Regions from separate parts of the Arthrobacter sp. UYCu511 genome, predicted to be linked through region 2. Evidence: predicted binding sites of a transcription regulator. Region 2 holds the regulator's gene; each other region holds the start of a gene.
What was found. Region 2 encodes LexA, which represses DNA repair genes until DNA is damaged. Its sites were predicted from a motif close to TCGAACANNTGTTCGA; they were not measured.
Positions count from the first base shown of each region.

Region 1: ABIB48_RS15780 (Y-family DNA polymerase) is a predicted target of LexA. The motif match lies at 5,321-5,336, and genes of this name have one in related genera.
Region 3: ABIB48_RS06590 (HNH endonuclease signature motif containing protein) is a predicted target of LexA. The motif match lies at 2,827-2,842, and genes of this name have one in related genera.

Region 1 is NZ_JBEPPB010000013.1:84,208-93,929, reverse strand. Features, by position in the region: gene ABIB48_RS15790 (MMPL family transporter) at 118-2,295, shown strand; gene ABIB48_RS15785 (MFS transporter) at 2,292-3,923, shown strand; gene ABIB48_RS15780 (Y-family DNA polymerase) at 3,945-5,222, opposite strand; gene ABIB48_RS15775 (hypothetical protein) at 5,409-6,812, opposite strand; gene ABIB48_RS15770 (PadR family transcriptional regulator) at 6,809-7,228, opposite strand; gene ABIB48_RS15765 (CatB-related O-acetyltransferase) at 7,352-8,005, opposite strand; gene ABIB48_RS15760 (DUF4166 domain-containing protein) at 8,093-8,791, opposite strand; gene ABIB48_RS15755 (SRPBCC family protein) at 8,800-9,546, opposite strand.
Region 2 is NZ_JBEPPB010000003.1:62,829-72,550, forward strand. Features, by position in the region: gene priA (bifunctional 1-(5-phosphoribosyl)-5-((5-phosphoribosylamino)methylideneamino)imidazole-4-carboxamide isomerase/phosphoribosylanthranilate isomerase PriA) at 6-740, opposite strand; gene ABIB48_RS05945 (CG2302 family histidine operon protein) at 855-1,004, opposite strand; gene hisH (imidazole glycerol phosphate synthase subunit HisH) at 1,004-1,684, opposite strand; gene hisB (imidazoleglycerol-phosphate dehydratase HisB) at 1,681-2,307, opposite strand; gene ABIB48_RS05960 (histidinol-phosphate transaminase) at 2,549-3,646, opposite strand; gene ABIB48_RS05965 (LysM peptidoglycan-binding domain-containing protein) at 3,769-4,248, opposite strand; gene lexA (transcriptional repressor LexA) at 4,528-5,271, shown strand; gene ABIB48_RS05975 (ATP-dependent DNA helicase) at 5,329-7,356, opposite strand; gene hflX (GTPase HflX) at 7,349-9,010, opposite strand; gene ABIB48_RS05985 (class I SAM-dependent methyltransferase) at 9,163-9,722, shown strand, end outside.
Region 3 is NZ_JBEPPB010000003.1:194,580-204,301, forward strand. Features, by position in the region: gene ABIB48_RS06580 (GNAT family N-acetyltransferase) at 143-1,132, opposite strand; gene ABIB48_RS06585 (glycine--tRNA ligase) at 1,135-2,520, opposite strand; gene ABIB48_RS06590 (HNH endonuclease signature motif containing protein) at 2,885-4,822, shown strand; gene ABIB48_RS06595 (lactonase family protein) at 4,847-6,058, opposite strand; gene ABIB48_RS06600 (PadR family transcriptional regulator) at 6,160-6,507, shown strand; gene ABIB48_RS06605 (DUF1700 domain-containing protein) at 6,504-7,136, shown strand; gene ABIB48_RS06610 (RNA-binding S4 domain-containing protein) at 7,233-7,463, shown strand; gene ABIB48_RS06615 (alpha/beta hydrolase) at 7,606-8,247, opposite strand; gene ABIB48_RS06620 (SGNH/GDSL hydrolase family protein) at 8,351-9,163, shown strand; gene ABIB48_RS06625 (MFS transporter) at 9,179-9,722, opposite strand, start outside.

The sequences.
Region 1 (9,722 bases), on a different contig from region 2:
AACATATTTTTTTCACCTAGATATGGCTAACCAGACTACTTATTAGATAAACTAGCAATCGAGTGGTTCTCCGAACTATCTCCTCAACACCGCCTCCGGAGAGGGTTTGACTCCGCTATGATCACTGAAAATCGCCGCGATTGGCACCCCGCACGTTGGCTGAGGATCCTTCTCCCCGCAGTGTTGCTCATCATTTGGCTCGGCGCTGCGAGCTTTGGCGGGCCAACCTTTGGAAAACTGTCCTCGGTCTCCAGTAACGATCAGGCAGCGTTCCTGCCTGCGAGCGCCGAGTCCACTGAGGTCAATACTTGGCAACAGAAATTTACGGATTCTCAGGCCATTCCCGCTCTTATTGTCTTCGCCTCTGATTCAGCACTCAGCCCTGCCCAACTAGCCGATCTCTCTACGTTGGCACCGAAGTTTGCCGCGGTAAACGGCGTTCAGCTACCCGTATCCCCGGCCACTAGTTCTGTCACAGGACCCATCCCGTCCAAAGACGGCAAAGCTGTTCAATTCATTGTTCCTATCAGCGATACAAATGACGTCAATACCGTTGTTAGTGACCTTCGCGCTGTAGCGGCAACGGCAGCATCGCCCTCCTTGGCCGCTTACGTGACCGGCCCGGCTGGTCTCACCGCAGACCTGGTCAATGCCTTCGGCGGCATTGACGGCATTCTGCTCCTGGTAGCAGCAGGAGCTGTTTTCTTGATCCTGCTGCTGGTATACCGCTCAATTGTGTTGCCGTTCTTGGTCCTGTTGACCTCGATTTTTGCCTTGTCTGCCGCGATCCTCTTTGTCTATGCATTCGCTAGTTGGGGGTGGATCAAGCTCAGCGGGCAAAGCCAAGGCATTCTCTCCATCCTGGTCATTGGTGCTGCCACGGACTATTCATTGCTTCTCGTGGCAAGGTTCAGGGAGTCTTTGCACCACGTCGAATCGAAATGGGCCGCGATTAATCGGGCGTGGCGCGCAGCATGGGAACCGATTGCTGCTTCCGGAGCAACAGTGATCATCGCCCTGCTTTGTTTGCTGTTCTCAGACCTGAACTCCAACAAGAGTTTGGGCCCTATCGCTGCAATCGGGATCGTGTTCGCGCTACTTTCTTCTCTGACTCTTCTGCCGGTCCTTCTCGTACTGTTTGGACGTGCCGCCTTCTGGCCGTTCCGTCCCAAGGTTGATTCACTGCACGGACAGGCCCACAGCACCGTTGCCCTCACTGTTCACGGCCTTGAGGGTATTACCGGACTGTGGAAGAGGGTGGGGACACTGATTTCGCATCGGCCCAGGGCCACTTGGGCCATCGCGCTTCTGGTTCTGCTCGCCTGCGGTGCGGGCATAGTGCAACTGCAGGCCAATGGTGTCCCGCAAAGCGAAGTTATTCTGACTGCGTCTCAAGCCGTAGACGGTCAGAAAGTATCCGCCCAACACTTCCCCAGTGGCTCCGGCAGCCCTGTGGTGGTGGTGGCCGATCAGGGCAAGGCTGAGGCAGTGCTGGCTGCCGCTACGGCTACGCAAGGAATCAGCTCGGCATCAATTTATGTTGGAAATGTTCGCCCCGGCACTGACGCCGCGCCTGTGGTGCGAGAGGGCAAAGTGATCATCAATGCAGTGCTCAGCTCGGAGCCAGATTCACAGGCGGCAGAACAAGTGGTGCGCTCCCTTCGTCAAGACCTTCCGGCCGTAGATCAAGGAGTCCTGGTTGGTGGAGTGACTGCCATAGCCTTGGACACAAACACCACAGCGCAAAGTGACTTGGTCAAAATTATCCCGATCGTCCTGCTGGTCATCCTCCTCATCCTGATGTTGTTGCTGCGCTCCATCGTGGCTCCCGTGTTGCTGGTGGCCAGCGTTGTCATCTCCTACGTGGCGGCATTGGGCGTCTCGGCGGTGGTCTTCAATCACGTGTTCCATTTCTCCGGAGCTGACGCGGCCGTGCCCTTGTTCGGTTTTGTATTCTTGGTGGCGCTGGGAGTGGACTACAACATCTTCCTCATGACGCGGGTCCGGGAGGAGTCGCTACGGATTGGTACCAGGCCGGGAATTCTACGGGGCTTGGGCATGACGGGCAGCGTCATCACCTCGGCCGGGGTGGTGTTGGCTGCAACCTTTGCTGCCTTGGCGGTGATTCCGATCCTGTTCCTGGCACAGATTGCCTTCATCGTCGCGTTCGGTGTGCTCCTAGATACGGTGATTGTGCGTTCACTGCTGGTGCCGGCTCTCTCCTATGACATTGGCCGCGCTATTTGGTGGCCGTCCAAACTCTCCCATCAGCCTCTGAACGGGGAAATTCGATGACAAGCATTCGCCGCCGCTGGGCGGGCCTAGTTTTCATTAGCATTGCGGTTGCGTTGATCATTGTTGATTCCACCATCGTGAACGTGGCCATCCCGTCCATAGTTCGTGATCTTGGCATCTCATCAACCCAGGTCCAGTGGGTTCAAGAGAGCTACACTCTGGTCTTTGCTGCCTTGTTGTTGGTCTTTGGGACTCTTGCGGACCGTTATGGTCGCCGCCGGACGCTCCTGGTGGGAGTGGTAATCTTCGCCGCCGCTTCAGTCTTCGCGGCACTGGCACCGTCGGGGGATCTGCTCATTGTTGCCCGGATCATCCAAGGCGTTGGCGGTGCCATGGTTCTGCCCACCACCTTGTCACTGATCAATGCCACCTTCCAAGGACGGGAACGTGGCATCGCCTTCGCGGTGTGGGGCTCAACCATTGGCGGCATGGTGGCAGTGGGCCCATTGTTGGGAGGCTGGCTGACCACGTACTATTCGTGGCGGTGGGCCTTTGGAATCAACGTGCCCTTGGCCGTGATTATCATTGCGGGCGTTCTGCTCTGCGTAGCTGAGTCAAAGGACTCTGCTGATCCTCGGCGCATCGATGTAATCGGCGCGGTGCTCTCCGTCTTAGCCAGCGCATCCTTGGTCTTTGGCTTGATCGAAGGAAGAAGCTACGGCTGGTGGCTCCTTCATCCCGGCAAAGCACCCACCTTTGGCACATGGATATGGCCGTTCGCGCTCTCCCCCATCCCTGTGGCGTTCGCCATCACTGTGGCATCAGGTGTGGGTTTTGTTCTCTGGGGCCTCCACCGCCAACGTGCCGGTAAAACAACTCTGCTGGCCTTTGCGCTGTTCCGCATCCCGTCCTTCCGTAACGGAAACATCGCCGCCATGATTGTCTCCCTCGGGGAATTCGGGATCATCCTCTCGCTGCCGTTGTGGCTGCAGAACGTCATCGGCTACAACGCACTACAGACCGGGCTGGTCCTCTTGGCTCTTGCTATTGGCTCCTTTGCCGCTAGCGGCCTTTCCAGCGTGGTGCTCGATAAGATCACCGCCGTCGCTATTGTGCGGGTTGGCATTGTGGCTGAAATTCTTGGCGTGGCCGGGTTGGGGCTCGTCATCTCCGCTAATTCGACATGGCTGAGCATTATCCCGTTCCTCTTTGTCTACGGGTTCGGTGTGGGTCTGGCCACGGCACAGCTGACAGGAGTGGTACTCAAGGACGTTCCCGTGAATAAAAGCGGCCAAGGTTCCGGAACTGCCAGCACCGCCCGCCAGATTGGTTCAGCTCTGGGGATAGCCATTCTCGGGACCATTCTTTTCACTTCCGTAGGCACGTCTTTGAATGCCCGGCTCGCCGATGAGACTCCCCTGCTTCCGGAGTCAGCCCGCACCCAAATCGTGGACACGGTGGTAGTCAGTGCTGGTGGGGCCATCCCTGGCCTGGCGGCCAAGGATCCTCAGGTGGCCGATGCCGCGCGCGCGGCGTTCAGCGACGGTACCCGGTACTCGGCCTTCGCAGCTTCGGGATTTTTAGTCCTCGGGCTGCTAGCTACCTTCCGCTTGTCCGGCGAGGTGCGCCCAGACGAAGTGGAGGAAGCACAAAAAGGGGAGGCAGGAAAGCTCCCGCAAGAAACCTGACCGCGGAGAATGTGGGGACGGCTATGCCCGCACCACGGGCAGTTCCTTCCACTCCGTGGTGTAGCGGGGTGAGGAATGTTCACGCTTCATGGACCATTGAGGGGCCTGGGCGAACCCTCCGATCCCCAGGCCAATGGCGGCGCTGCCGAACTTGTTCCGTACGTTTCCTAGGACCCCACTAACGTCTGCTTGGCTGGCCTCGGTGCTGAAAATATCCAGCACCTCCGTGCCGGACGCCGGTTCCAGCCCACTAAACAAGACCCCTGCACGCAGGTAGGACGCGCCTGCAACGGCATGGTGGCGGATGGCGGCAACGGCTGCACGGACAAAAGTGATGGGGTCACTGGTTGGCCTGTCGAATCGAACGGTCACGGCGGGAAAACTCCCCTCACCCGCCGCAAAGCGGCTAGTGCCGGCGGTAACCGTCATGGCTGAGGCCCGCATCCCCTCCTCGTTGAGCCGGGCCGCGCCACGCTGAGCGTAAACCGCCATGACCTCCTCCATGCCTTCCACCGTGGTGACCGGCTGGGAGAAGCTGCGCGAGAACATGATTTGCTGTTTATCTACGCGTTCCTCAACATGGGGAATACATTGAGTGCCATTGAGTTCGAGCACTGTTCGCTGCAGCACAACGGAGAATTTCTTGCGAATCAGGGCAGGGTTCGCAGCCTTGAGATCGGCGATGGATTCAATGCCCATGAGCTTAAGCCTCGAGGAAGTCCTCTCCCCCACACCCCACAGGCCCGACGCCGGCACGCGCGCCTGGATGCCCGCAACGTGATCCCCCGGCATCGACTCCAGCGCGCACACCCCGTCCAGGCCGGCGTTTTGCTTTGCAATCCGGTTCGCAAACTTCGCCAACGTCTTCGTCGAGGCCACACCAACGCACACCGGAACCCCAACATGGCGCATAACGGCGGCACGAATATCGCGCCCTGCGGCCTGTAGTTGGGCGGGGTCCCCCATCAGCCCAATAAAGGACTCATCGATGGAGTACACCTCCTGCCACGTACCAAAGCGCCCCACCACTTCCATGACCCTGGCGCTCAAATCTCCATACAACTCATAGTTACTCGAGCGGGCCACCAGTCCCCAAGCCTTGGCCTGCCCCTGAATCTGAAACCACGGCGCGCCAGTGGCGATGCCCAGCACTTTGGCTTCAGCCGAGCGTGCCACAACACAGCCATCATTGTTGGAAAGCACCACGACGGGGCGCCCTTCCAGCCTTGGGTCAAAGACCCGCTCACAGGAGACGTAGAAGTTGTTCACGTCCACCAAGGCGATGCGCGCGTTACTCATGACTTCACTGGTGCTTCACCGAAGCAACGAACCCACATAAAACAAGGGTCTGAAGTCCGCAGTGGCTACGCTCCAAGAACTGTAAGCCGCCACTTGATTCGAACTTGAGTTCGGGAAGCGTTGGGGAAATTGCCATGGATTGAGCATAGAGTCACTAGCCCACGGCAGCAAGTCACGGCCGCAAGCCTAGTGTTGGCTCACCAGATGCGGGCCCACCCGTGGCTTCCGGTGGGCGAGGCGCCGCAGTGAGTAAAAGAGCAGTACCGCAGCACCCCACGGCGCCACGAAGGCGGCCGCGGTGACCAGATAAATTCCCAACAAAGAGCAGGCCAGACCAAGGCCGCCTAGGGCGGCAACCCTCAGAGTCAGACTTCCGGAAATCCAGCGCCCCAGCGGCACGGCAAGCGCAAAGCCCACCATCACCGCCGCAGCAAGAATCAACGGCCACTGCAGCGAGTGCTCGGCACCAAGGAGTTGAGCCACCGCTACAACTAGGAGTGCCACGCAGGCCAAACCAGCGGAGAACCACATCACGGCACCAAATCGCGGCAGGAGCATTACTGCACTCAAAACCACTACCGGCAGCGTAGCAAGGGCTCCTGCGGCCAGCCCAAGGTTCATGGCGCGGTTGGCATCCCCCACTCCCGCGCCCCAGTTGCTGCCGGTGAGCGCAAAAGCAGCACAGGTCATTCCTAGTACCAAAGAGAAGAGAGCCACTGCGCTGATTTTAATGAAGCCAGTTTTATTGCAGCCAGATTTGGTGCCTGCAGAATAGCTCGGCACCTTCACTGGGTACGGAGGCTGGCTCAGGCCTGCGCCCGGCAACTTCCCCGGCTGCACACCCTGCTGTGAGCGCTGAGCTTTTATGATTGCCAGCAAAAGCAGTGCAGCAGCCGGCAAGGATCCAAAGATCTGCCCAGATGTCATCACCAGCCCAGCCAGAATCAGGGACAGGAATGCTGCCATGAGGCTGGCCACTACCCATCGAAGCGTCCTCGGGAGCTTATTTTTTAGCACTGAAAGTAGAGGAACAAGGAGGGTCAAAGCGCCGGTACACCAGGTGAGCAGGATCAACAAAAGGCCTGCCGAAGCGAACCATGTTCTCGCTGTACCGGCATCGGCTTCGTCGAAACCGAGGGCCACACTCATGGCTGCCAAGGCCGTGAAAGTAAAGGTTGGCACGGTGCCCATGGCCGCGCATAGGGCAGCGGGGGCAGAGAGTGTTCCTCTCCTATGCAGAATCACGATGGCGGCAACGGCCAAGGTGAGCGGTCCCACCAAAACTGCTAAGAGAGTTCGCACAACACCCACTTCTGGAACTAAGAGGGTGTTGCTCAAGAGAATTACTGCGGCCCCAAAAAAGGCCACCAGCGAAAGAGCCGCGAAGACTACTGCCCAGCGATAGCTTGCCCGCTCACCCATTCCATGGGAGCGGATGGACCATGCCTCAGCCAGCGATGGCCGCATGATCCCCTGATCGCTGGCATATTCATCCAATGTGTCCAGCATGAAACGGCCATGTTCTGCGCGCCAGCGTTGCGGATACCAGCGGAGCAGGCGTGCATACTTTTTGCGTCTCGGACTGCTCATCCTGTGAACCCCCAACCCAAAGTGGCCGGTGCTGCACGGCCAGGGACAGCACGGCCAGCAGTACTTGTTCCCGGCAGAACGCTGCCTGGCAAAGTACCGCCCGCAGTAGTAGCGGTGCCTGCCAACCGCTTTTCCGCAGCCCCCAAGCGAACAGAGAGCCGTTCCTTTTCCAACGTCAGTATTTGTATGCCGGCGTCCGTCAGATCGTAATAGCGGCGAGCCCTGCCATCAACTATTTCTTCGCCAGCGCGGAGCACAAGCCCGTCCCGTTCCAGACGCTCCAACGAGGCGTAGAGGGTTGTCACCGGCAGCGATACTGCACCATCCGTCAAACTCTCTACGTCACGCAGCACGGCGTAGCCATGTGCACGCCCGCCCGCAAGGGAGGTGAGTATCCAAAACGTATTCTCATTCATGGACATCAATATACCCGTTATGGGAATATTCCGGTAGGGGAAGTAATAACGTGGAGCCGCAGGGTATCGAGGTGAGGCAGAGCCTTCCAGTGGCCCCCATCAAAAGGCTGTGGACTGGCCTGATCAGCTGTCGATCGATGCCGCTATAGCGCTGAGTGCGGCTACTGATCCGTCCGCAATGGCACGGAGGTTCTCAGTAATTTTCGGTAGTGGCCAGTTCCACCAGGCAAGCTCAACGAGGGTTCGGATGTCCTGTTCTTGGTACCTGCGCCTGATAATCGTGGCCGGGTTTCCTCCTACAATTGCGTAGTCAGGCACGTCCTTAGTAACCACAGCTTCTGTGGAAATCACGGCACCATGGCCGATCCGCACCCCTGGCATGATCGTTGCGTTCGCGCCGATCCAGACATCGTTGCCAACTATTGTGTCCCCACGGGAGGGTAGATCTGTGATCAGATCACGGTGTTCGCCCCACGCCCCGCCCATGATGGGGAACGGATAGGTGGATACTCCGTTCATGCGGTGGTTCGCACCATTCATGACGAACATGGTGCCGGAGGCAATGGCGCAGAACTTCCCGAGCACCAGCTTCTCTGGACCGTAGTGATGGGTGACGTTCCTGGTCTCAAATTCAGCGGAATGCGGAGGATCGTCATAGTAGCTGTACTCCCCAACCTCAATCAGTGGGTTCTGAATCAGCGGTTTGAGGAAAACCACTCGGTCCTGCCCCGCGATTGGATGGATCTGCATGGGGTCAGGAGCGCCAACGGTAGACATCCCGTTAGCTTAGCCCGTTGGGCTGATATACCCATCTGGGAGCCAAGAAGAATCTGATGACAGGACCGGCCCGCAAGGGGACATGAGTTACTCGCGGACTTCTTCCCGTACCGGTTTGAGATGGCTAGGCACCGCTTTTCCCACCATGGCCGGGAATTCGCAGCTGAACTCGCCCTTATATCCGAAGAGGAAACCAAAGTAGGGGTTGCGTACCTGCATCTGGACGGTGAACACCCCACGTGCCTCGTCATAACCTTCGTAGAGGTCCGCCGTGCCGGTGCCAATCCGCGGAAAGTTGAAGGCCACGGGTCCCTCATAAAAACGCTGGCCAGTGGTTTGCAGGTGCAGGGAGCCATCATCAAGAACTTTTAGGACAAGATCCGTGGCTAGATGCTGGTGAGTGCCGAGATAGTCCACAATGGTTCCACGCGCTTTGCTGTACACCATGGTGGCGTCAAAGCGGCGCTTCTTCGCCTTCTCTGCCCTGGCGCTGGGCATGTCCAAGGTCCGGACAAAGGTCACGGTGGGACGGCCAAAACCATCAACGTAAGGATAGTTCTCCACCGTGAACGGGATGTTATTTCCGTGGTCAGGGAACAAGATGTTGCGGAAGGCACCCAAACGCAGAAATGGTACCGTCCACCAGGCACCGCGCCGCACCTGCGTGAAGACTCCCGTCCCCACGCAGCCATAGCCGGCTTCAACACCCACACCGAAGCGCTTTTGCATCATGGGGTGCAGCCGTTGAAAGTCTTCGCCCAAGGCAGTTTCAAAAATTGATGCCACGAGCTTTCCTATCCCTGCCGGCCGGTCCTGGTGTTTGATTGTTCGGGTTCTTGTAAGTCTGCGAGAGCAGCAAGGGCACGTGCTGCCTGTTCATCAGGTGCGCGGCGCAGGCAACGCCCAGCCCGCGGGACGGACCAATGCCTTGGAAACAGAAGAGCGGCAACGGCAGCCCCGGCACCCAGCGCTCCCAAGCCCGCTTCTTGCTTCTGCACTGCCCGGACCAACAAGCCGGCGCCGGCAAGTACCCCGCCTGCACGGACACCCGCGTCAAGGAACCAGCGGTTGCGGGCAGTGCGCGGATCCAGATCCGTCTCGGCCCACAGCCGGAGGCGGTCAAAGCTGATGGCCGTAGCCCAGCCGAGCGCCGGACGGATGAGACGCACATCCACGGCTTTCCCGACGAGGCCCATCCCGGGCCTGTAGTTGTAGCCGGTGACGAAGCGGAGCCCGCAGCTGGTGGGGATGTAGCGCCAGTAGCCTGAACCCGGGCCGATGGGTGAAAGCGAGTCGGCGGTGTCAAACTTCAGCACCGAGGTGGCTTGGCCATCCGCACGGTGCCGGTGGCCGAGGGAAGTCCCCGTACCTCTGATCGCATGGAAGGGCAGCAGGAATTCGTAGCGGAACCGGACCTGTCCCTGCTCGTCCTGGTCTAGGGGAATGATGCGGGAGAACCGCAGGTCCCAGCGCGGATGTTTCTCCGGGTTCTGACTCAGCTCCCACACACGCTCCATGGAGGCCCGGATATGCGCTTCCACGTACAGTGGTTTCCCGGGTTTCCCCAGTTTCCCGACTTTTTGCTCTCGCCCCAGAGTTCTCCCCATCAAGCCATCTTATGGGCCCAGCGAATGAGCCCAGGCAACGGCAGGCATCGAACGCAGTTACTCCATCTCATGCCTGTAGCCCTTCCCTTCTCCGATTGCCAACCCAGGCC
Region 2 (9,722 bases):
ATCGTTTAGCGGCGGCCTGCAACGTCAAGGGCCTGCGGCAGCGTGAACTGGCCAGAGTACAGGGCCTTGCCAATGATGGCGCCCTCCACTCCTACCCCCACCAGCTCGCGCAGTACGCGCAGATCTTCCAAGCTGGAGATGCCACCGGAGGCGACAACGGGCTTGGACGTGCGGGAACACATTTCACGCAGCAATTCCACGTTAGGGCCGCGCAGCGTACCATCCTTGGTGACGTCGGTGACCACGTAACGGGCACAGCCAGCGTCCTCCAAACGTGCAAGAACCTCCCAGATATCCCCGCCTTCCTTGGTCCAGCCACGGCCAGCCAAGGTGGTGCCCCGGACATCAAGTCCGACGGCGATCTTCTCACCAAAGCGCTCAATCACCTTGGCGGTCCATTCGGGGTTTTCCAGCGCAGCAGTGCCCAAATTGACCCGGCCAACACCCAATTCGAGGGCACCTTCCAAGGACGCATCGTCGCGGATTCCGCCCGAGAGCTCAACCTTGACAGACAGGCTTGCCACCATCTCACGCAGCAATTCCACGTTGGAGCCACGGCCGAAGGCGGCGTCCAAGTCAACCAAGTGGACCCACTCCGCGCCGTCGTTTTGCCACTTCAGGGCAGCTTCCAGGGGCGAACCGTATCCGGTTTCCGAACCAGCTTCGCCTTGTACCAGGCGGACGGCCTGTCCGTCAGCAACATCCACGGCGGGCAACAATTCCAAAATGGGGGTGGTCATGGGTTCCTCAACGTTGTTAGTTCAAGAGATTTTCAGGGAATCAATGGAGCAGGTGCCAGCAGTGGCGCTGGTGCCAAATGGGTAGAACTAGGCCCTAGTGGGTAGAGCTGTGTCCTATTGGGTAAAGAGGTATGCCGCTATCAGGGACATGACGGCAAGTGCGGCAAAACAGATGGGAATCCAGCGGGCGGTTTTCTGCTGGTAGAACGTATAGGCTCCACCAATCAGCACGCCTGCCAGGGCCATCAGTAACAGCGAATACATCAGCGTGCCGCCTTGGTCAATGACTGGACCCAGTTGCGCAGCAAGCGCGCTCCGGCGTCACCGGATTTTTCCGGGTGGAATTGTGTGGCGCACAGCGGGCCATTTTCAATGGCGGCAATGAATGGTGCGCCGTGCTCTGACCAGGTCACCATGGGCGGACGCATTTTGGGCTGGAGAACCTCAAAATCCCACTTTTGCACACCGTAGGAGTGGACAAAGTAGAAGCGTTCCGAATCCACACCTTCAAAGAGCATGGAGCCCGGAGCTGCGGTGACGGTGTTCCAGCCCATGTGTGGAACCACAGGGGCAGGGAGCAGTTCCACAGTTCCAGGCCACTCCCCCATTCCTTCCCGGTGCACACCATGTTCTACACCGGCATCAAAAAGCACTTGCATGCCCACGCAGATACCCAGCACCGCCCGGCCCCCAGCAACCCGGCGCCCGATCATGCGCAGCGCGTCCACGGCTTTGAGCTCATCCATCACGGAGGCGAAGGCACCAACGCCGGGGACCACCAGGCCATCGGCATGCAGCACGTCGTCGGCCTTTGCACTGAGTGTGACAACGGCGCCGGCGCGTTCCAACGCCCGGACTGCGGAGCGGACGTTGCCGGAACCGTAGTCCAGAACTGTGACCGTGGGCTTACTATTTACTGCTGTCTCGTTAGCTCCAGAGCTCACAAAAGACCCTTCGTGGATGGGATTCCAGTGACGCGGGGATCGGCTTCGACGGCTGAGCGCAGAGCCCGGGCGAAGGCCTTGAACTGGGCCTCAACAATGTGGTGCGGATCGCGGCCGGCGATGACCGTCATATGCAGGCAGATTTGCGCGTGTAAGGTGATGGCTTCAAACACGTGACGTGTCAGCGACCCGGTGAAGTGACCACCAATCAGGTGGTATTCCTGACCGGCAGGTTCGCCACTGTGCACCAGGTACGGGCGGCCTGAAACATCTACCACGGCGTTGGCCAATGCCTCATCCAACGGAATGGTTGCCTCACCGAAACGGCGGATGCCGGCCTTGTTGCCCAGGGCTACCTTGAGAACCTCGCCCAAGGAGATGGCAACATCTTCCACGGTGTGGTGGGCATCGATGTGGGTGTCACCCGTGGCCTTGATGTTCATGTCAATCAAGGAGTGCTTAGACAGCGCCGTGAGCATGTGGTCATAGAAGGGCACAGAGGTGTCAATGTTTGACACGCCTGTCCCGTCGAGGTTAATTTCCACCATGACGCTGGACTCGCTCGTGGCACGCTCCAGTCGGGCGGTACGTCCCTGGCCGGGTTTCGGGCTGTTCTCAGTCATTGCGGCAGTCCTTTGTGTACTATGCGCCCCGACCAGCAGATACCGGGCAGGGTGGGGCGCTCAAACGAAACGGGGTGTATTGATACCAGCTTAGAAGGGAAGGCACTGTTATGCCCAACCAGTTCCCCACTGGCGAACTTATTGGCTAGGTCAGTTTGACCCAATTACCCGGGTCCGGTGGAACTCATGAACCGCGGCGCAAATGATGAACTTAGTCCAAGGCCGGACCCTACAGGGGGCACTAGCGAGCTAGGAAGGTACGCAACCCGGTGAGGAATGCAGTAGTTTCCGCTTCCGTGCCGGCGGTGACGCGCAGGTGCCCGGGGATTCCAACATCGCGGATGAGCACACCGTCATTCAACAACGCCTGCCACGCTTCATGGGGATTCTCTAGACCACCGAAGAAAACAAAGTTCGAATCTGAGGGGGCCGGGGTGAGTCCCAATTCCTTTAATTCCTGCACAATCCGGTCACGTTGGACCTTGATCTGCTCCACGTTAGCCAGCAAAGAGGTGGAGTTCCGCAGAGCAGCCACAGCAGTTGCCTGGGTGATGGCCGAGAGGTGGTAGGGCAAGCGGACCAGGCGAAGCGCGTCGCTTACTTCAGGGGCGCCGGCCAAGTACCCAAGTCTGGCACCGGCCAAGGCGAAGGCCTTGCTCATAGTGCGTGAGACGACTAGTCGAGGACGGCCCTTGAGAAGATTCAGTGCGCTAGGGGTTCCCGTCTGGGCGAATTCGGCGTACGCCTCGTCAACAATGATGATGGCCTGAGCTTCCTCCCCTGCCTGGTAGACCGCCTCGACCACATCTTGCCCAAGAGCCGTTCCCGTAGGGTTGTTGGGCGAACACAGGAAGACGATGTTGGGGCCGTTGCGGCGCACCTGCTCCGCCGCAGATTCCGCGGTGAGGGTGAAGTCATCCTCACGGACACCTGCCACGTAGCCAGTCCCTGTGCCACTGGCGAGCAGCGGGTACATGGAATAGGTGGGAGGGAAACCCATGGCCGTTCGGCCGGGGCCACCGAAGGCTTGCAACAGTTGTTGAAGAACTTCATTGGAACCGTTGGCCGCCCAGAGATTCTCCTCCGTCAGACCATGACCCAGATATGCCGCCAATTCCTGACGAAGCACCGTGAATTCCCTATCCGGGTAGCGGTTGAGGCCGTCAAGCTCCTGCGCAACGGCTGCCAAGATGGCCTCTTTTGCATCCGTGGGAACGCCATGGGTGTTTTCATTGACGTTCAGCAGAACGGGAACATTTAGCTGAGGAGCCCCGTAAGGGCGCAGGCCTCGCAGATCGTCACGAAGCGGCAATTGACGGAGGCGTTCAAACTGGTCCATTCCCCCAGCATATTTGGTGGCCGTGAGAAAGTTCGAAACGGCGACACAATGCGGACACCTGCCAAGACCTTACCCGGCTGTGGAGGAGCGCTCTTGGCCTGCGGACCTATTGGTACGGAGGGCTATTTGGGAATGGGGACGTAGAGTCGCTGCCCGGCGTGAAGTATCCCGCTTCCTAAGTCGTTGAGAGCAACGATCTCCCTGACCACATGGCGTGCATCACGGCCCGGATCTGCGGCGGCCGCAATACTCCAGAGGCTGTCACCTTGTAAGACGGTTACCGCAACGGCATAATCTGCAAGGTTCACCGGCTGCGACTCCGTTGCAGCATTCGCCGGTCCCGCCAGGAAGCCCGCCATGATGGCCAGCGCCAAAAACAGTAGTAGGGCGGCGGTGACAATGGCTGGAATCCCTAAGAACACCAGACGCCCGCGCCTGGTCAGCGCTAGCCTTCCTGCAGCATCGGAGGCACCCCTGGAATGGGAAGCGGTGATGGCACCGGTGCGCCCCGCTCCAACTGTCTGGTCAATGCGGGCCGCACGGGCGCTAACCCCTGCTGTGGAAACGCCAAAGGATGCGTGGGAGATAAGCGCTGCATTCATGACTTGTGGTCCTTTCACCGTGAATCCGGATCCCGTGGCCAAGCACACCCATCGGATCGAAATTCCACACTCAACATCTTCGATAGAACGTATGTTCTAATTTGCTTCTAGTACAGTTTTAGCATCTATAGACGACACTTGCCAAGAGTAAATAGAACAAATGTTTGAAATTCGCCTCTTGGTGGCTTAAACTCGGAAGAACAAGGATTGGCCGCATGATGCAGTCCACCAGCAGGCACTGACATTGTTCAGGGCAGCCACGAAAGGACCGACGGAACCATGACGCTTCCAGACCCGCCGCACCGCATTCCTCAAGCCCCCAGCCGGGCCGGCATGAAGGGCCTCACCGTGCGGCAGAAGAAGATCCTTGAGTGCATACAGCGGTGTATTGCAGACAAAGGGTACCCGCCGTCGATGCGTGAGATTGGTGATTCCGTTGGCCTGGCTAGCTTGTCCAGCGTTACGCACCAACTGACTCAGCTCGAACGCCACGGCTATTTGCGCCGCGATCCCAAGCGTCCCCGCGCCATGGAAGTTCTGATTCCGCTGGTGCTGGACAGCGGCACGGTTGAGATTGAAGGGGTAAGCTCCCCGTCGGCGTTGCGCAGTTCGAATGGATTGAACTTTGCTGAGCTGAGCTCCTCCTCCGACACCGCGTTCGTACCCCTTGTGGGACGTATTGCGGCAGGCGGGCCCATCCTGGCCGATCAGGCGGTGGATGACATCATGCCTCTGCCGCGGCAGATTGTGGGCAGCGGCGAACTCTTCATGCTCAAGGTCCAGGGTGATTCCATGATCGACGCCGCAATTTGCGACGGCGATTGGGTCGTGGTTCGGCAGCAGCCCACGGCCAACAATGGAGACATCGTGGCAGCCTTGCTGGAGGACGAAGCCACTGTGAAAACGTTTAGGCAACGCGACGGCCATACTTGGCTTCTTCCGCAAAACACCCGCTATGAACCCATTCTTGGCGATCATGCCACCATCATGGGCAAGGTTGTCTCGGTACTTCGCAGCCTGTAACAGCAGCTGCCTACACAAAAGCGCCCCGTCTAGCGGGGCGCTTTTGTGTTGGCAGCACTACTTTCCGGAAAGCCGTTTCAGCGCACCAAGCGCCACGGTACGGTCTTTCGTAGACCAGAATGGCGGCAGGGCGGCTCGCAGGAAGCCTCCGTAACCGGCATTGGCCAGCCGCGAGTCAAGAACAGCAACCACACCCCGGTCATCGCTAGAGCGGATCAGGCGCCCCACCCCCTGCGCCAACCTCACTGCGGCATGGGTGGCTGAAATGGCAATGAATCCATCCCCACCACTTTGCGCCACGGCACGCGCCCGGGCGGTCACCAACGGATCATCAGGGCGGGGGAAGGGAATCCTGTCAATCACAACGAGCCGGCACGAGGTGCCCTGAACATCAACCCCTTGCCAAAGGGACATGGTGCCAAAGAGGCAGGTGTCGGGTTCATCCGCGAATTCCTTGATGAGCCCCGACATGGAGGAATCCCCCTGACACAGGATCTTCACCTTCAACTTCTTGCGGAGCTTCTCAGCTGCATCTTCCGCCGCACGCCGTGAGGAGAATAATGCCAAGGTTCCCCCACCGGCGGCAGAAATCAGTGCTTCCAATTCATCCAGCTGCGCCTCCGACATGCCAAAGCCCGGCTTTTTCAGATGAGCGGCAACATAGAGCATGCCCTGCTTGGGGTAGTCAAAGGGAGATCCAACATCGGCCCCCGTCCACGCGGGTGCGCTAGGACCCAACAATCCCAGTCCGCCAGCGGTGGCTTGAAAAGACTCTCCAATGGCAAGGGTAGCTGAGGTGAGCACTACCGTCCGGTCAGCGAAGAGTCCTTCCCGCAATTTCATGGCCACGCTCAACGGCGCAATATTGAGCACCGCAGGCTCACTTTCATCGGCCTTTTGGTAGCCCTTCCCGGGGGTGAAAGAACCTGGGCGGGATGCCCACACCACTTCCCTTGCATTGGTGGCATCCAGCAAACGCTCACACAGATCAAAGATCAGATTGAGCCGTGAACGAGCAATGGAACGGCCACTGTCAACCGCCGCATTGCCCTCAGGTTTGGAGTCGGAGAGGGCTGCCCGGACGCTGTCGCGTAACTGTTCCACCGCCTGGGACTGCTGTTCATTGAGGCCGTTGGGAAAGAGCCCTTCAGGGGTCCCCGCCAAAGCTAGGTCCAGAGCGGCCGCGCTGGCATGCAAGGCATCCACGGAAACCGCCGTGTGCTTTCGCGTGCTTGATGCCGCTGCGGAAACCATCTGGACAGATAGTTGCCCTGTAACAGCCCCCGTCACCCGATCTTGGAGCTCATGGGCCTCGTCCACCACCACAACGTCATAGTCAGGAAGCACTGCTATACCTTCGAAGGCGCTAATGGCCAGCATGGCGTGGTTGGTGACAACAATGTCTGCCTGGGCGCCGCGGGCACGGGCCAGCTCAGAGAAACATTCGGTGGCAAGGGGGCACTTTTGCGCGCCGAGGCATTCCATGGAGGTAACAGAGACTTGCCGCCATGCTTTGTCCGTCACGCCAGGGACAAGCTCATCCCGATCCCCTGTGTCAGTCTCCTGCGCCCAGTCACGCAGCCTGACCACTTCCTTACCCAGCTGTGAGGTGGGCCCGGAAGTAGCACCGGGCAGGTGCGCCACACTGGTGTCCTCCCCCAGGCTGAACAGGGCGCCTTCCCCCGTATCTTCTGTGGGGAAGCCTCCAGCCAGCTTTTGCTTGCATACATAATTGCTGCGGCCTTTTACGAGAGCCACGTCAATGGGGCGCGGCAATACTGGCGCCAAAGCAGCGAGCAGCCGGGGCACGTCACGGCCCACAATCTGTGCTTGAAGGGCCAGAGTGGCTGTTGCAATGACGGCTGGCTTCTCGCTGGTGAGCGCATTGACTATCAGCGGAATCAGGTAGGCCAGGGACTTTCCGGTGCCTGTGCCCGCCTGAACCAAAAGGTGGTCCCCGCTCTCTAAGGCAGCAACTACCCGGCGGACCATTTCATGCTGCCCATCACGGCGTTGTCCACCCATGGCAGCAACGGCACGATCCAGTAATTCCAGAGCCTGCTGCGAAAGTTCACTTTCAGGCATGCTGGACAAACGGCTCAACCTCAGCTGCCAAGTCTTCCCTGACACGGGCGTGGGCCAAAGTGCCATGCTCTCCGTGTTCCAAGCTGATGATCTCTGCATCGCTGCGATGGAGCTTATTGAGTACATCACCACGGTCATAGGGGATCAACAAGGTTACTAAGACGCTGGGGTGCGGAATACCTTCTTCGATGGCTTGGAGCAGTTCATCCATGCCCTGGCCAGTACGGGCTGAGACCACCACGGTGCGGGATTCACGCTGGATGAGCCGCTCGACCACAAAGGGATCGGCGATGTCCACCTTGTTCAAGACGATGATTTCAGGTATTTGCAGCGCGCCTACCTCGGCAAAGACCGAACGTACGGCAGAAATTTGTCCTTCCGGGTCAGGGTGCGAGGCATCCACAATATGCAGGATCAGATCGGCGTCAGCCACTTCTTCCAACGTAGAGCGGAAAGCTTCCACCAGCTGGGTGGGCAAGGCGCGCACAAAACCTACCGTGTCCACCAAGGTGTACCCCAAACCTTCTGAGGTCTCGGTTTTCCTGACCGTGGGATCAAGGGTTGCAAACAAGGCGTTCTCTACCAGCACACCGGCGTCCGTCAAACGGTTCAGCAGGGAGGATTTGCCCGCATTGGTGTACCCAGCAATGGCCACGGAGGGCACACTGTTGCGCTTGCGGTTGGCACGTTTGGTTTCCCGAGCCGGCGCCATCGCAGCAATTTCACGGCGCAACTTGGCCATGCGGTTGCGGATCTTGCGTCGATCCAGTTCCATCTTTGTTTCACCGGGACCACGTGAACCAATACCGCCTCCGGCAGTTCCCACCCGGCCGCCCGCCTGGCGAGACATGGAATCGCCCCAACCGCGCAGGCGCGGCAACAGGTACTCCATCTGTGCCAGCTCAACTTGGGCCCGACCTTCCCGCGATTGCGCGTGCTGGGCAAAAATATCCAGGATCAGTGCTGTCCGGTCAATGACTTTGACGTGGACAACTTCTTCCAAGGTACGGCGCTGTGAGGGAGCAAGGTCACCATCGATGATGACCGTGTCTGCTCCCGTTGCGTGCACGATCTCCTTGAGTTCCTGAGCCTTACCCTGGCCCAGATATGTTGCTGGATCCGGTTTGGCCCTGCGTTGGACCAAGCCGTCCAGGACTTCCGAGCCGGCAGTTTCGGCCAACGCGGCCAGTTCCTTCAGGGAATTCTCGGCGTCCGCCATTGTCCCTGAAGACCAGAGCCCAGCGAGCACAACCCGCTCAAGCCGCAGCTGCCGGTATTCAACCTCGCTAACATCTTCGAGTTCGGTGGAGAGGCTGGCCTTCCGGCGCAGGGCATTACGGTCTGCCAGCGCACTTTGATCACCGTCAGAGCTACTGTGCTGAAAATTCAGGGTGGAGACGGCTTGGGCACGGCCGCTCAGGGGCCGGGTTGACGGCGCAGCAGAGAAAGGATCCTGCCCCTCAAGTTCATCCTCGGCACGCACAGCACGGCTTGCGGCCGCGTCTTTGGCCAAAATGCGGTCAATCACCACTTCGATCTCAGCGGCTGACAGGGCGTTCTCTCCTGTGCCGTGGCTCTCCGACGTTGCCGCGTTGTGCCCTTCGTTGGGCAGCTCGTTGCCGTCGGAACCGTTGTTTGCAGATGCGTTGGACATATTCTCCTTATAGGCGCTTTTCTACAATCGTAGTCCGCCACACCGACACTGACACCTTCTGCTGCCCTCCTATGTGGATAAACCCACACTGTATCCGCGGATGCCTTAGGCGTGCCTAGATACACAATGGACGGATTCGGCACTAATCTGGCATGACTATGGGTACTCAGGGTGCAGATCACTATTTCAGTTCAGAACCGTCAACGCCAATGAAACGCCGTCCGCTCAGCGTCACTTTGGCCGGCGAGGTGCGCCAACTGCACACCGCTGGGGGCATCTTTAGCCCCGACGGTGTAGATAAAGGCACCACGATCCTTCTCAACGAGGCCCCGCCGCCTGCAGCCGAGGGCAATTTGTTGGACATCGGCTGCGGTTGGGGGCCCATTGCGCTGACTTTGGCCCTTCGCTCACCGGCAACCACTGTGTACGCAGTAGATGTCAATGTTCGTTCCATTGAGCTCACCCAAGACAACGCCAAGGCCTTGGGTTTGGAGAACGTCAAAGCTTCAACCCCAGACGCCGTGGATCCAGAGGTGCGCTTCAACACCATCTGGTCAAACCCGCCTATCAGGGTCGGCAAATCAGAACTTCATTCGATCCTGCTCATGTGGCTGCCACGCTTGGCCCACAACGGAAAAGCGTATTTGGTGGTACAAAAAAACTTGGGCTCAGACTCGCTCCAGCGCTGGCTTGCTGGCGAACTTAAGGAGCA
Region 3 (9,722 bases), 130 kb from region 2:
GCTGAGAAAGCACAGAGAAAGTACAGAGGAGGAGCTGGGCTCCCTCGCGGGCAGCAAGATTTCCGCGGTCGCCAAGCGACCTTGAAAATCCATCCCCGCTCCGGGAGTCCAGCTCCGCCTCCTTAGCCAGCCCGCGCTTTGGTCACTCCCCGAGAACCAGGGTTTCGGTGCCGCGCACCTTGGCCGCACCCACGGAAATCATGGGGTTGACCACGGCACAGAGAGCTTCCATGGAATCGTCCAGTTCCAGCAGCACCGGGTACTGGTGTGTGATCAGCGCCAGCAGATCGTACGCCGACTGCACAGCCTCATCGTGTCCCAGCGTTGGCTCCACGCCGAGGAACACCTCGGAGGCCGTAGCAGCAACTTCCTCAGTGGTCTCGATGTGCCCCTGCGAGTAGCTCAGCGCAAAGGCCTGGATCTTGCCTTTTTTGCTTGGGGCAACGGCCGCACCGAAGGCACTGGCAGGCTCGGCCCGCAGAACCAAGGCGCCGTGGGCGCCGGTGAGGTCATCAAGGAACATGCGCTGAACCAGTCCTGGGCTCAGCGGACCTGTGGGATCCCACTGGTTCACGGCCTCGTAGTAACGGCCCACTACCTCAGTCAGTTCCACCGAGCCGGTGGCCAGATCCTGTACCCGGGCCCCGGCTTCTTCCTCGGTACCCTCCCCGAACATGGGCAGCTTCAGTGCGCCGGGGCCCACCTCAACAACCCTGTTCCGCTGCAAAATAGCCAGCCCCATCGCCTCGGCAAACGCCGCGCCCGAGGTGCCGGGGGCAACCTTGGTGCGCAACGCCGTCGTGCTTACCAAACCTGCGGCAAGTGCGCCGTCAGCTTCGCGGCGCAACATGGTGACCAAGGTGGCGCCAACGCCTGCGCGCCGGTGGTCTTTGGCAACCTCAACATAAGCCCAGAGGCGTGAGGGGTGCAGCTTGGTGGAATAGACCACCGCGGCCGCGACCGGAATGCCCTGGTCCGTAGCAACGATGGTGCGCCGCCACGGATTGGCATCCTGCGCCGGTACCAGCGCGGCACGGAACGCACCGGCTGGGGCGGAATCGGCGTCTCCCCAGATCTCCAGAAGGGTCAGGTCATCGCCGTCTTGCCACGGCCGGTAACTTAGTTCAACCATGCTTAGGCACCCAGGAGGCGTGTTGCCAGGTATGCCTGGACCTGGTCCAGGGGTACTCGCTCCTGGCTCATGGTGTCGCGCTCACGGATGGTCACGGCGTTGTCCTCGAGGGTCTCGAAGTCAACAGTGATGCAGAACGGGGTGCCGATCTCGTCCTGGCGGCGGTAACGGCGGCCGATGGCGCCGGCGTCGTCGAACTCGATGTTCCAGTGCTTGCGCAGCGTGTTGGCAAGCTCCTTGGCCTTCGGTGAAAGCTCCTCGTTGCGGGAGAGCGGCAGGACAGCGGCCTTGACGGGGGCCAGGCGCGGGTCCAGCTTCAGCACGGTGCGCTTGTCCACGCCACCCTTGGCGTTGGGGGCCTCGTCCTCCACGTAGGCATCCACCAGGAACGCCATCATGGAGCGGGTCAGGCCGAAGGAGGGCTCGATCACGTAGGGGGTGAAGCGCTCGCCCGTGGCCTGGTTGAAGTAGCTCAGATCCGTGCCGGAGCCCTTGGTGTGTGAGCCCAAGTCATAGTCGGTGCGGTTGGCAACGCCCATGAGCTCACCCCACTTGGAACCCTGGAAGCCGAAGTTGTACTCAAAGTCGATGGTGCCGGCGGAGTAGTGGGCGCGCTCGTCGTCGGGCACGTCAAAGCGGCGCATGTTCTCCGGGTCGATGCCCAAATCGATGAACCAGTCCCAGCACAGCTCAACCCATTCCTTGAACCACTTATCGGCGTCTTCGCCGGGCACAAAGAACTCAATTTCCATCTGTTCGAACTCGCGCGTGCGGAAAATGAAGTTTCCGGGCGTGATCTCGTTGCGGAAAGCCTTGCCGATCTGGCCAATGCCGAACGGGGGCTTCTTGCGGCTGGTGGTCAGCACGTTGTTGAAGTTCACAAAGATGCCCTGGGCGGTTTCCGGGCGCATGTAGGCCATGCCGGCGTCGCTCTCCACGGGCCCCAGGAACGTCTTCATCAGGCCGGAGAACAGCTGCGGTTCGGTGAACTGGCCCTTGGTGCCGCAATCCGGGCACACAATCTCTTCCATCCCGTTTTCGGGCTGGCGCTTCTTCTTCGCCGCGAACGCCTCGATGAGGTGGTCCTGACGGTGACGCTTGTGGCACTGGGTGCATTCAACGAGGGGGTCTGTGAACGTGGCAACATGCCCGGAGGCTTCCCATACGGCCTTGGGCAAGATGATGGAGGAATCCAGTCCCACCATGTCCTCGCGGCCGCGCACAAACGACTGCCACCATTCACGCTTGATGTTTTCCTTCAGCTCAACGCCGAGAGGGCCATAATCCCAGGCCGACCGCGAACCGCCGTAAATCTCACCGGCCTGAAAAACAAAGCCGCGACGTTTCGCGAGTGAAATAACCTGGTCTAGCTTGGACTGAGGCGCCACTTATTACTCCTAATACTTACGAGGCCGCTGGGTGCGGTCCGTCCCGCGCTCCACATTACCGGTGGGGGCCCGGTTGGGAGCAATTTTGCTCACTGCGCCACACATCCCCCTTGGTTTTGCGCTGCCCCTGATGGACGACGGCGGGCCGCAGCTGGGTGTGGGGGCTTGGCTGGAGCGGGGGCTTGTCTGGGGCGGGGGTCCGGCTGGGCGCCCGGATCCAGACTCCCGGCGCCTCTACACGTGCCCCATCAGCCCTTTTTCAGTGTGGCGTTGTGTGCTTGATCTCCTTCCTTGGAGAAATATTTATAGAATTTTTCTTCGGGTAACTATTGCGTTTTGATTACTTTGGACTTATCCTGAAGATATGAGTATTCGGGAGGACTTCCCCGGGGACCGGGGCGCTGAAGCCACACAGGATGTGGCCTCGACCCTCGCTGCAATTACTCTTCCTTCCATTGAACCCTTTGGGTCTGACAGTCCAGAGCTTTACGGACTGCAGGGACGCCCTGAGTATCCAGTACCCTTCCCACTGCCCATAACGCAGCTGTCGGTGGCACAGTGCGTATACAACTCGGGGATGGAAGCCCTGAGCCTAATCAAGCGTCTTGAAGATGCCGTTGCCGGATGTAAGGCAAGGCTGGTAGCGCGGATATCTGGGGCATCAGCCGTTGAGGCCCAGCTGCTCAAATTGGATCGGTGGCAGAACGGCGTTGCAGCTTCCTCTGCGGCTACGGAAATGGCTTTGACGCTGGGGATTCCGGAACCAACAGCCGCAGCCTTGGAGCATCACAGCACGGTCTTGGTACAGGAGCATCCAGAGGTACTGGAGGCTCTGGAAGCCGGAATCCTCTCGTGGCGTCACGCCACCATCATCAACGAGGAAATCCTGACTCTTCAAGAAACAGCCAGCACCACAGCCGAGGATAAGGCCATGCTAGAGGCCCGGCTGCTGGTGCTCTCCGAAAACACCACGGCGGCATCTTTCCTTGGTAAGGCCCGCAGGGCCAGGGAAAAGATGCATCCGGAAACCATCACCACCCGTACCAAAGAAGCCTTTGCCAAGCGCAATATCAAATGTGATGCCGGCAAGGACGGCATGTCCTGGCTGACCCTCCACCTGCCAACCATTAGTGCCAGCGCCATTTACACGCGCTGCACCAGTCTGGCCCGCACCATCAAGTCCGACGCCGCAGCAGCACAACGGGTCGCGGACCAAGCCACCGCCGGCAACACCGGAACAAACCAAACCGGAACCACCCAACCTGGGACCGGCCAGGATTGCCGGGAATATAGAACCCTCGAGCAGCTCAGGGCCGATGTTGCCACCCTTCTCTTACTCGGCCAAGAGCTACCCAGCAACAACACCACAACCAACACAGCCACTGTAGGTGCGGCGGGTACCGCGGGGACTCCGGGCGCGCCAGGTACCGCGGGGACTCCGGGTACCGCGGATACTGCGGGCGCGCCAGATACCCGCCGGGCTAACACCGGCTCTAGCCAGGAACCGAGTACTGCCGGTAGCCATGGAGTTGGCACTACGGCAACCCAGGAACCGAATACGCAGAAAACTGGCACTTCGGGCCCTCTGGCCACTTATCGTGAGCACGAGGCCGTTTATCTTCAGCAGTTGCATGATCTGGCACAGTCAAGAAGCCTGGTTGATCCACCACTGCCGGAGGCCCTGGTGTTGGTAACGGTTCCCTTCCTGGGATTGCTGGGCCTCACGGATGAACCGGCTGAACTGGCGGGACGTGAAGGGGGGCCAATTCCAGAAGAGATCGCCAGAAAACTACTAAAAAACGCCTCAACGTTCCTGCGAGTTTTGACCGATCCCATTACGGGAGCACCGCTGCCTCTGGAACCACAGCGATACACCCTAAGAGCCGCAGAAAAGGCGGTTCTCCAGGCACTGGCAGGCGGCTGTTACATACCAAACTGCCCCAACCCCGTCATGGATACCGAGTTGGACCATCTACGGGCCTTTGAATTCGGCGGAGCCTCCACCCTGGCCAATGTACGCCCGGCCTGCAAACGCCACCACATCATGAAGCATCTCAAGGATGACAAAGACCGGCATGGGCGCCGACGCTCCATCAATGAGCCCGAGAGGAACGGCTTGAAAGTGCGCGGCTGGACACCCAAAGTGAACCCGGACGGCCGAATTGGCTGGACCATGCCCAGCGGCACCTATCAGCCACCCCTGAACAACGATCCCCCTGCGCCGCACTATCCAACATGGCTCAAAAAGATCATCGCCCACTCACTCACGCGCAGCAGAACTCCTCGAAGCAATGATGCCTAGCCCCACCTCCGGCGGGTCCGGGATTTAGAGGATCGGCATAACCGGCACAACGCAGGCGGGGCTGGCAAAGTTCACCATCTGCACCGGACTCGCCTCTGGAAGACCTCGCTCGTCAAGGACAAAGACGGCTAGTTGATCGGAATGCTGGTTGGCCACATAGAGCTTGTGATTACCTTGGCCGGCTCTCACCACAGCGAAGTGCCGTGGCCATCTGCCTCCGCTGGAGACTTGGCGCAGGAACTCAGGAGGCCTTGCAATGCTCCTTATGTCCGGGTTGGCCGGCAGGCCAGTCACGTCCAACACCACTATTGTGTTGGGTCCCCGTACCGCGGCATAGAGCAACTTACCATCGGCCGAGAGCTCAATATGGGACGGGAAAAACTCCGCGGAAGCCGCAATCTCTGCGGCCGATTCGGCCAGTGGCACCCTGAACAGCCAGCGCCAAGAATGCCCATCCTCGCCCTGCTCCGCCGTTGGCCCAGGCGCATCACCAGCCGTTGGCCCAGGCGCATCACCCGAGCGTGCGAGAAGGGCCCGCTGCAACACGTGAAGGTGCCCGTCCAACTCACCGGCAACCAGCAGATAGTCCCCCCGGAGCGCAACATGGCGTGGTCCCGTGCCCGGCGGAAGTTCAGCAGATACTATCCGCACCCGGGAACTGGCCGAATATTCATCCACCCTGTCGGCACCAAGATCACTTACCAAGACGGTTCCCCATGCAGTGGCTGTAACCTGGTGGGCGTGCGATTCTCCCTGCCGCCCGGACACCGGACCGCTGCCGGGGTGGGACAGGAGTTCTGGAACTTTGGCCGCAGTTCCATCCAGCAGGCCGGCAAGAGGCACCACGGCGGCAGTTCCTGACGAGTAGTTCGCTACCCATGCAGCATCGTCAACGATGGCTACGTGGCAGCTATCGGCGCCACCACTGGAAGCCCTACCCAAAACCTCCAAGGTCTGCATGTCCAGGGCCACGACGTTGCCATGTGGCAGTTCCTCAACAGAGATCACCATGCCTTTACCGTGGTCCACGACAGACTGGTCCACGACAGACTGGTCCACGACGGAGTGGGTCATGACGGAGCGCGCCATGAAGGATGGGTTTGTCACAGCTACCGCTTCCGCCTGACGCTCCCCCACAACACCATCGGCCAGCAGCTCATAGCGAGCAATCCCCGGTCCTGTTCCGGAGCCTGCCTCGGTATAGCCGCTGACAAGAAGTGATGGGACTGCTGCCATGGAGGGCTCCTCAGACGGTAAAAGGTACGTTTCATCCACGGTATCCCGCCCACCCAAATATGTGGTTGTATGACTCAACATCACAAGGTACTGTGCATTGCATGGTACTCAATGACACTGTCAGCACCAATCTTCGCAAGGGGGTTTTGGAGTATTGCGTACTTGCTTTGATCGGCCGCGGGGAAATGTACGGCTTAGACATTGCCAACGGCCTCCAGCGCCGGGGGCTGCTCACCAGCGAAGGAACGCTCTATCCCCTGCTGGCACGGCTGCGCCGCAACGGACTGGTGGAAACCAGCTGGCGTGAATCCGCCCAAGGCGCACCACGGCGCTACTACACGCTGACAGCCACTGGCCAGGAATCGCTCACTGCCTTTGCCAGCGTCTGGGAGACCTTCAGCACCGCCGTCTCCGACACACTCGACTCATCAACCGGAGGAACACCATGAAACACGCCACCGACAGTCCGGAAGTCGGCAACTACCTGGCTGCTCTCGAAGCCCGGCTTGCCCACCTGCCCGCCGATCAATCGGAGGAAATCCTGTTCGGTGTGCGCGAGCACATTGCCGAAGCAATGGCACGAGGTTCCCAATCGACGGCCGAGGTAGTCGCGTCTCTGGGTAGCCCCGATGATGTGCTCACCGGTTACCTTGCGGACACTCCCCCGCCGGTCGTCCAACAGCCGATAGCCCCGCCTACGGCGCCACAGAACTACCAATCCTCAACTCTCTGGGTGGTTGCGACAGTCATCCTGCTCCCCTTTGGCGTCTTCCTTGCCGGCATCGGCTACCTGTTTGGATTGGCCGGATTGTGGATGGGGACACGGTGGAAACTCTGGGAAAAAATCATGGGAACGTTGCTCTTCCCCGGCGGGATGCTCGGTGCCTTCTACGCGACCTTCATGCCCTTCTGGGTTGCGCCCGTGTCCGGGCGGGGAGACACTGCCGAAGCCACCATGTCGAACCCTGTATTGCCCGGCATGGGCTTGATCGCTGGTCTGGCCATGATGTGCCTCCCAATCATCGTCGCAGTGTATTTGCTGGTGGTCGGCTTGCGCCGCGGCGGCAAACAACCATAAGGCACGCCCCTACTAAGCAAGGCCCAAATCATCCCCGCGCACATCCCCGGGGACATCACGTCATCGAACCGCCTAGAGATGCGGCACAATTAACCCATGAGTGCACACGAGATCATTGACATCCCCATCCGCGACGACATGATCCGCCTGGGCCAGCTGCTCAAGCTTGCCAGCCTGGTTGAAGACGGTGTGGAGGCCACCGAGCTCATCAAGAACGGCCTGGTCAAGGTCAACGGTGAGATTGACGACCGCCGCGGCCGCCAGCTCCACCATGGTGACACTGTCACCGTGAACGGAGAAAGCGTCCGCATCACCGCGGGCGGCTAGATTCCGCACGGATCCGGTTGCAAAGGAATCCTGCGATCAACCGATCCGTTGACTAATGGACCCACCGCACGCGCAAACGGCGGGCACCCTACTGGGGTGCCCGCCGTCGTGCTTGGTGCAGCTCCTATGTGACGCTCAGCGCCTAGGACGGATTCAGGACCTTGTACTGCAGGAATTCGCCCACATGCGCAATCTCCTGGGCATTGATGCCGTGATACATGCCCGAATACAGGACTTTAGTGAGCTTTGCGTGCCCATGCATCCAGGTGTTCGTGGCCTCGATGGCGCTCTCGGGGATCACCGGGTCAGCCTGATCGCGGCCCCAGAAAATCTCCGGTTTGCGCGCTGCCACGGCGGCATCGTCAAAGAACGGATCGCCCTCCGCATCAACCACAAATCCGGAGAGTCCCACCACGGCGGCATAATCCGCCGGCCGGTGGCGCAGCAAGGACGTTGCCATGCACATCCCCTGCGAGAAGCCCAACAAGCTCACCGAGGTGTGCTGCTCACGCACCGCATCAAGCCACAGTTCGACGGCGGCCGCGGACTCCGTCACAGCGCTCACCGAATAACTCAGATCGTTGCGCAACGGGAACCATGCGTATCCCGGCCCGGCTGCCAGCGGGGCCCTCACCGAGGCAATGGTGAAGTCGGGCGGCAGTTGAGCTGCCAACGAAAACAAATCGGCCTCATCCGCGCCATAGCCGTGGAATATCACCAGCAGGGGAGTTCGCGCACGCTCATTCTCGGGACGGGACCAAAGGACTGTAGGGGTTTCATTCATGGGCCCATCTTTCCATGCCGTGCGGGCGGGCCTTTCCTCCGAAGCGGCACGGCAAAAAAGTAGGGGGTGGCGCCACCGGCATGTTACCGGGCAGTATTAGGGTGTGAATGATTCATTGCATCAGCATCCGTGGTCCCGCTATGTCGCCTTGGGTGACTCTTTCACCGAAGGCATCGGTGACCCCGAACCGAACAGCCCCGGCGGCTACCGCGGCTGGGCGGACCGTCTTGCCGAGGAGCTCAGCCGCGGATCCGATGATTTCAAGTACGCCAACCTGGCCGTTCGCGGCCGCATGCTGGGCCAGATTCTCAATGAACAACTTGAGCCTGCGGTTGCGCTCAAACCCGATCTGATCAGCATCTCCGCTGGCGGCAATGACCTGATCCGCCCGGGTTCGGACCCCGATGCCCTGGCCGAGAAGCTTGATCGCGCCGTCGCAAAAATGGCGGCTACCGGCGCCACCGTGCTGCTCTTTAACGGCCCCGACATCCGCGATACCCCGGTCTTGGGCATGGTGCGCGGCCGGGTGGCCATCTATAACGAGAACCTGCGCACCATCGCGGCCCGGCACGACGCCGTTATTGCCGACATGTGGTCTCTGCGTGGGCTGTTGACGCCACAAATGTGGGCTGATGACCGCCTGCATTTTGCACCATTGGGGCACCACACTGTCACCATGATGGCCCTAAAGGCGTTGAACGTTCCAAATTCGCTTGTGCCTGAGGTCCCCAAGCCGCTTCCCGTGCAGAAATGGCAGACGGCGCGGGCCGAAGACCTTGTCTGGGCCAAGGCATATCTGATGCCCTGGGTGCTGCGTAGGCTCCGCCACCAATCCTCCGGCGACGGCATCACCGCCAAGCGCCCCACCCCGGGACCCGTGTTCGGGCAAGTCCACGGAAGCATTCACAGGGAATAAGCGCTCCACGAGTGGCTAGGCGTCCGGCGCCAGCTCAGCTTGAGATCCTTGGCCAAACCCACCCTCACCGATCCCGCTGTCCGCTTTTTCGTGTTTGCCGTGCAACTCGTGCCTGCCATGCTTCTCAGGAAAAGCGGCAGAGGTGGAGAACGGTTCGAAGGAATCCTCGGGCGTGGTTACGGGAGCAAGGTGCGCACCCGTGTGTTGTGGCTCCGTAGCTTGCGGATTTGTAGGGTGCGCGTCGGCGTGGTGCCGGCGAAAGAGCAGCGCTGACATTAGCGCACCGAATGCGAAGAAACCTGCTGCCCACCAATACGCCACGCTGTAGCTGTGCACGGCAGCCTGGGCCAGAACCTCGGGCGTGACCGGCAGATGCGAGGCGGCATAAGCCGTGGCTGCCGTGGCCGCAAGAGTGTTCAAAAGCGCCGTCCCAATGGACCCGCCTACCTGCTGGCTCGTGTTCACCATGGCCGATGCCACGCCGGCAAAGTCGCCCTCCACACCGTAAGTTGCTGTCTGGATGGAAGTGGGCATGATCAGACCCAAACCAAAACCGACA